Regions from separate parts of the Amphritea japonica ATCC BAA-1530 genome, predicted to be linked through region 2. Evidence: predicted binding sites of a transcription regulator. Region 2 holds the regulator's gene; the other holds the start of a gene.

Region 1 (3,153 bases), 540 kb from region 2:
CGGTCTGGGCGTAACTCCCCCATTCAAGAGGCGATATTTATCCTGGTTTTCTAATTCTGAAATATCAAAAATCATCTGTTATCCATTTAGTCATGCAGAACGTTGGCCCCGAAACGCCAGGCCGCCTTTACAGTGAACATAGCCAGCAGCAGCCAGGCGGAATCTTATCAAGGGTAAAAGTTCCGCGTCATTCGCTATTGAGTATTCTGTTGTTATATTCCGGGTCAAATGCGGTCACTTTAAGCGAATTAGTGAGTATACAGGTCGCGCCTTCAATATCGTTTTCATCAATATAAACAGTGCTACCGTCTACTAGCTGAACCTGTAGCTTCCGGTTTCGCTTACCTTTAAGCCACGCGATGAAAACCGATACAAGATTTTCAATCAGCGTTTCAGGGGAATCAGTACTGATAATTTCCACCGTTTCGTCCATCGCCACCACAAACTGCCGGGTAACCGGTACCTTCCTAAACGCTATACCGCGTTTATTTAACCCGGCAACAAGCGTATTCTCAGGATCAAAAAGGGTTAACTCAAATAACGTATTTTCATTCATTCAAATGGCTCTGTAGCAATATAGATTTGAACATAACTGTTAGGGTCACACGGAACCAGGTATTCAGTTTGCAACTCAACGCGCATTGGTGAACTTTTAATTATTATGCTTTACCCGTACATAAACCAAAGTCTTCAGCTAGCTGTATCGCAGCGATTATGTAAATTACACAAAAAAATAAAACGGCACGCCACTTTCTACCTTTTACACTTGCAGACCATCTGTCTCTCACAAGCACCAGAATACTGCATACTATTCCAACCAGAGCGACAACAAAGCCAGCTAACAAAAACACTTCATACTGAGCGGAACATGCGCCAAATATAATATTCATAATTCCTTCAAAGCATCCTTCTCCTGATCATTTGTCCGCTGTATAGATGCCCGCATGATACAAAGCAATGCACAGGGTCAGACTATGTCCAGCTTTTCTAATCGACCTGCAGACAGTCAAATCAATAACGACAACTTAACCATCTATCGCTGTAAATATTTTTCATGATAATAGAGGCGCGCTTTTCATGCCTCTCTTTTCTGCAACTCAGGCGCTCCTTTTAAGTTCACCTTGCCGATGACAGAAGATAAATCTGATGATGCATAGCGTCATCTATTTTTATTGTTTGATGGCTATCAAATACATCTATTATTGCGATTGTTAGGCTAGCGTCTCTGAAATATGTTGGAGATGCATCGTGGATTTGATTTGTCCTGCCGGAAGTTATCCTGCCTTAAAAGCAGCCGTTGATAATGGTGCTAGTGCTGTTTACTTTGGCTTTAAAGATGCCACCAATGCCCGCCATTTTGCAGGCCTTAATTTTGACCGCCGCAAGGCTGAAAAAGGCATAGACTATGCCCGCAAGCATGGCGTTAAAGTGCTCTGTGCTGTGAATACCTATCCGCAGCCTTCCGGCTGGAAAGCCTGGCAGGGCGCGGTTGATCTGGCCGCCGATATGGAAGTTGATGCGTTAATCGCTGCGGATATGGGAGTATTAGGCTACGCCTCGGATACACATTCAGCGCTTAACCTGCACCTTTCTGTACAAGGTTCAGCAACCAACTATGAAGCCCTCGCCTACTATCAGCAGCAGTTCGGTATTAAGCGTGCGGTACTGCCCCGTGTGTTATCGCTCGCGCAGGTCGAACACTTAGCTCAGCACAGCCCGATTGAACTGGAGGTATTTGCCTTTGGCAGCCTTTGCATCATGGTCGAGGGCCGTTGTTATCTTTCTTCGTATATTACAGACGAATCGCCTAATACCTGTGGTGCCTGCTCTCCGGCGAAAGCGGTGTGCTGGCAAGAGACCGCAACAGGCCTTGAATCGCGTTTAAATGATGTGCTGATCGACCGCTACAAAACTGATGAAAAAGCAGGCTATCCCACCCTGTGTAAAGGTCGCTTTGATGTGGAAGGCTCGGTTTATCACGCGATGGAAGAACCCACTAGCTTAAATACGTTGAACTTGATTCCTGAGTTAAAACAAATGGGCATTAAGGCATTAAAAATTGAGGGACGCCAGAGAAGCCCTGCCTATGTCGCTAAGGTTGTGCGTATTTGGCGAGAAGCCCTGGATACGGCGGCGCGTAACCCTGATCACTTTGACATAAATCCTGAGTGGAATAACGGCCTGCTGGAACTCTCTGAAGGCTCAACAACGACCATCGGTGCTTATCACCGTAGCTGGCAGTAAAGGGAGATAACATGATGAACCGGGTTGTGAATCAACAAGAACCTCATCCAGAAAATCAGATCATCGAAAAGGCCATGAAGCTGTCATTGGGCCCTATGTTATATTTTTGGCCAAAACAGGATGTTTACAATTTTTATGCAGAAATGGCAGAGCTGCCACTGGATACCATTTATCTGGGCGAAACCGTCTGCTCTAAACGGCGTGAACTCAAACTGTCTGATTGGTTAGAGATAGCGCAGGAGTTAACTCAGTGCGGAAAAAGAGTGGTGCTCTCTACCCTGGCGTTGCTTGAGGCCGAATCAGAACTAAAAATGCTGCGGCGTATCTGCAGCAATGGCGATCTGATGGTCGAGGCCAATGATATGGCCGCCGTGCAGTTACTCAGTCAACAGGGTATCCCCTTCGTGACCGGCCCTTCTATCAACGTTTATAACTTACCGGTTCTGAAACAACTGTATAGCAGCGGCATGCGACGTTGGGTGATGCCTGTAGAATTAGGCGCACAAACCCTTGAAGACTTGTTACAACAAGCCACCGCTGATGGTGGCTTACCAGCGCTAGAAACCGAAGTCTTTGCTTATGGTTGCTTACCCCTGGCTTACGCTGCACGCTGCTTTACCGCTCGCTTTAAGAACCTGCCCAAAGATAACTGCAATTTTTGCTGTATCGAATACCCCGATGGTATTCCGATGAGATCACAGGAAGATGATAATCTTTTCATCATCAATGGTATTCAGACGTTATCGGGAGAGCACTACAACCTCGAAAACGAGTTACAGCGGATGCGTGACATCGGGGTAGACCTGGTGCGCCTCAGCCCACAGCGTGAAGGCATGGCTGACGTGGTGCAACGCTTCGCTAACCGTTTACATGAGTCTTCATCAACGAGTATCCCGCTACTGAATCAGT
Region 2 (3,153 bases):
TCGCCTGGGGTTCCGCTCAATTAACATCGACCTTATTTATGGTCTCCCACACCAGACCCTGGATAGCTTCACGAAAACCCTTGATACCATTATCGAGCTCGACCCTGATCGCTTATCGGTATTTAACTATGCTCATATGCCAGACCGATTCAGGTCACAAAGTCATATCAAAGCTGAAGATCTGCCTAGCCCTGAGACTAAGCTGGCCATTCTAGAAACAACGATTAGCAAACTAATTGATGCAGGTTATGTATATATCGGCATGGACCACTTTGCTAAACCTGATGACGAACTGGCCCTGGCTCAACAAAGCGGGAAGTTACATCGAAATTTCCAGGGGTATACGACTCACAGTGATTGCGATCTGGTAGCCATGGGTGTGTCGTCTATTAGCCAGATTGGTGATGTTTACTATCAGAATGAACATGACATCGCCCTTTATTCTGCTGCAGTAGAATCACGTAATGATGCTATTAAGCGCGGGGTCACCCTGACACGGGATGACAGAATCCGCCGAGCAGTGATTACCCAATTAATCTGTCATTTCCAGTTACATAAAAAAGATATTGAAGATCAGTTTGAAATATCCTTTGCTGACTACTTTACTGAAGAACTGCAGGAACTGGAAAAATTCACTGGGGATGGCCTGGTTGTACTCACTGATGACAACATTGAAGTGACCCCGGCAGGACGGCTGCTGATCCGCAGAATATGCATGTCATTTGACGCGTATATTCCAAAGCAGTCGCCGACAAAGGGGTTTTCCCGCATCATTTGATACGGGAAAAGCTTCACCCGGCTCGAATTTTAGTAGATAATCTTGTGTTAGCTACGTCTATAACAACGAATACAGGACATCATTTATGGGTAACCATAAGGCATCTGAAGGGAAACTACATAGCTTGCAACAGGTCCACTGCGGTACTTGCAGCTTGAGCTCACTGTGCTTACCCGTGTCCCTCAATATGACAGAGATGGACCGGCTTGACGATATTATCGATAAAAGCCGCCCACTCAAAAAAGGTGAACACCTGTTCCACCAAGGCGAACCTTTTTCATCTGTATATGCTATCCGTGCGGGCACGATCAAAACCTATACTCTGACTAACGAGGGCGAAGAGCAGATCACCGGGTTCTACTTCCCAGGTGAACTGGTTGGAATGAGTGGTTTTGATAATGAAGAATACCCGGTATCGGCAAAAATTCTGGAAACCACCACCGTCTGCGAAATCCCCTTTGAGCGACTCGATGACCTTTCTGGACAACTTCCAGAACTGCGCCGCCAGATCCTTCGTACGATGAGCAAAGAGATTCGCGATGATCAGCAGATGATGCTGTTATTAAGTAAGAAAAACGCGGAACAGCGGGTCGCGACATTTCTGGTTAAGCTATCTAACCGTTTCAAAGCACGGGGCTATTCAGCCATTAGTTTTCGGCTTTCAATGTCCCGTAACGAAATCGGTAACTATTTGGGGCTTGCGGTCGAAACTGTTAGCCGGATCTTTACCCGGTTCCAGAAAATGGAATTGGTTCGGGTCGATGGTAAAGAGATTGAGCTAACCAATATTGATGAGATTTTCAAACTCTCGGGTGAATCACAGGAAGAAGAAACCTGTGAAGAGAAATCCTGCCCTAGCACTTAACTTCCCATCTGAAGCAAAGTAATACCCGCACTTAGCGGGTATTATTTTGTCTCCAAAGTCATTCTGTTTTAAGGTAATTCTGATGAGCTTCGATGAATGTTACATAAAGTCAGTCATGCGCACGATTCCGGATTGGCCGGAACCCGGCGTCATGTTCAGAGACATCACCCCTCTGTTTAAAGATCCAAAAGCGCTACGCATGATCTCTGATGAATTTATCCAGCGTTATATCGATACTGATATTACTCATATAGCCAGCATTGACGCCCGAGGCTTTCTCATCAGCTCTATCATGGCATATCAACTCAATATCCCATTGGTCCTGGTACGTAAGAAAGGGAAATTACCCGGTAAAACAATTCAGCGAGAATATGCATTGGAATACGGTACCGCCGCTGTAGAGATGCAGATTGACGCGGTAACTGAAGGAGATAAAGTTCTTGTGTTTGATGACCTTATCGCCACAGGGGGCACCGTCCTCGCTGCCTGCACTATTATTAAAGAGTTAGGCGCAGAGGTATACGAAACGGCAACCCTCATTGACCTGCCCGATCTTGGAGGCTCTGAAAAAATTCAGCAGTCTGGCATACCTGTCCATGCGCTGCTCGCCTACGAGGGACTCTAATCAAAGACCCTATCACCGGGGATGGCTTTACAGGTCTTCCCTGGTCTAGTATCAGCGTCCGGTACTTTTATCTTCCTGATAGCAATTGCCGTGACTGCTTCCCTGCATGATTCAACTATAAATACGCTCCTCCAATCCTCTTTCAAAAATATCTGCGACTATTATACAGTTGCATATTTCTTTAGGTTATATGAATATAACAATGATAAAAATACTATATAAGTAAGAGTAAACCGTTATGTTTAACCGGCCTGCCTATATCACCGCTCTAGTCATCTCAGTTCTGTTTTGCAGCCATTCATACGCGGAAGAGGTCAATATAAAGCATGAAAATCTTATCCTTAATGCCAATTTGCAGCGGATTGATGAACAGCCTCTTAGCGGAAGAGTTGCATTAATCACCCATGGAACACTGGCGCATAACCAGATGGAGATAATCTCCACCCTGCAAAGCTTACTCACTGATGAAGAACTTCCAAGTCTGGCGATAAACCTTAGCCTTGGTATAGATAACCGCCATGGGATGTACGACTGCACCACTCCACACAAACATAAGCATTCCGACGCTCTCAATGAAATCGACCTTTGGCTTAAATGGCTTAAAGACCATGGCGCGGATGAAATTGTTCTCGTAGGACACTCTCGCGGAGGCAATCAAACAGCCTGGTACAGTGACACTCATCCAAATAACGCAATTGCTCAGGTACTGATCGCCCCTGCAACCTGGAGTGAAGCGGCGGCACGTGAAAATTATGAACAACGTTATAACAAGCCACTTGTGTCAGCTTTCAATCAAGCTAAACAGGCAGCATCCGATGATATGATGATATCCACCGATTTTATCTACTGCGCTGATACCAAAGCCACAGCCGGAAGCTTTATCGA

The links. The regulator FNR, encoded in region 2, switches genes on or off when oxygen is low (the NO sensors DNR and NnrR bind a similar motif). The targets are predictions, from matches to a motif close to TTGATNTANATCAA.
Region 1: a site for FNR is predicted at 1,177-1,190, ahead of ubiU (ubiquinone anaerobic biosynthesis protein UbiU). Genes of this name have one in related genera too.

What each region holds. Positions count from the first base shown of each region.
Region 1 covers NZ_AP014545.1:1,548,543-1,551,695, reverse strand. Annotated here, with positions in the region: gene AMJAP_RS07075 (flavin reductase family protein) at 1-75, opposite strand, end outside; gene AMJAP_RS07070 (hypothetical protein) at 188-556, opposite strand; gene ubiU (ubiquinone anaerobic biosynthesis protein UbiU) at 1,249-2,244, shown strand; gene AMJAP_RS07060 (U32 family peptidase) at 2,256-3,153, shown strand, end outside.
Region 2 covers NZ_AP014545.1:2,085,315-2,088,467, forward strand. Annotated here, with positions in the region: gene hemN (oxygen-independent coproporphyrinogen III oxidase) at 1-778, shown strand, start outside; gene fnr (fumarate/nitrate reduction transcriptional regulator Fnr) at 864-1,643, shown strand; gene AMJAP_RS09700 (adenine phosphoribosyltransferase) at 1,726-2,268, shown strand; gene AMJAP_RS09705 (alpha/beta hydrolase) at 2,507-3,153, shown strand, end outside.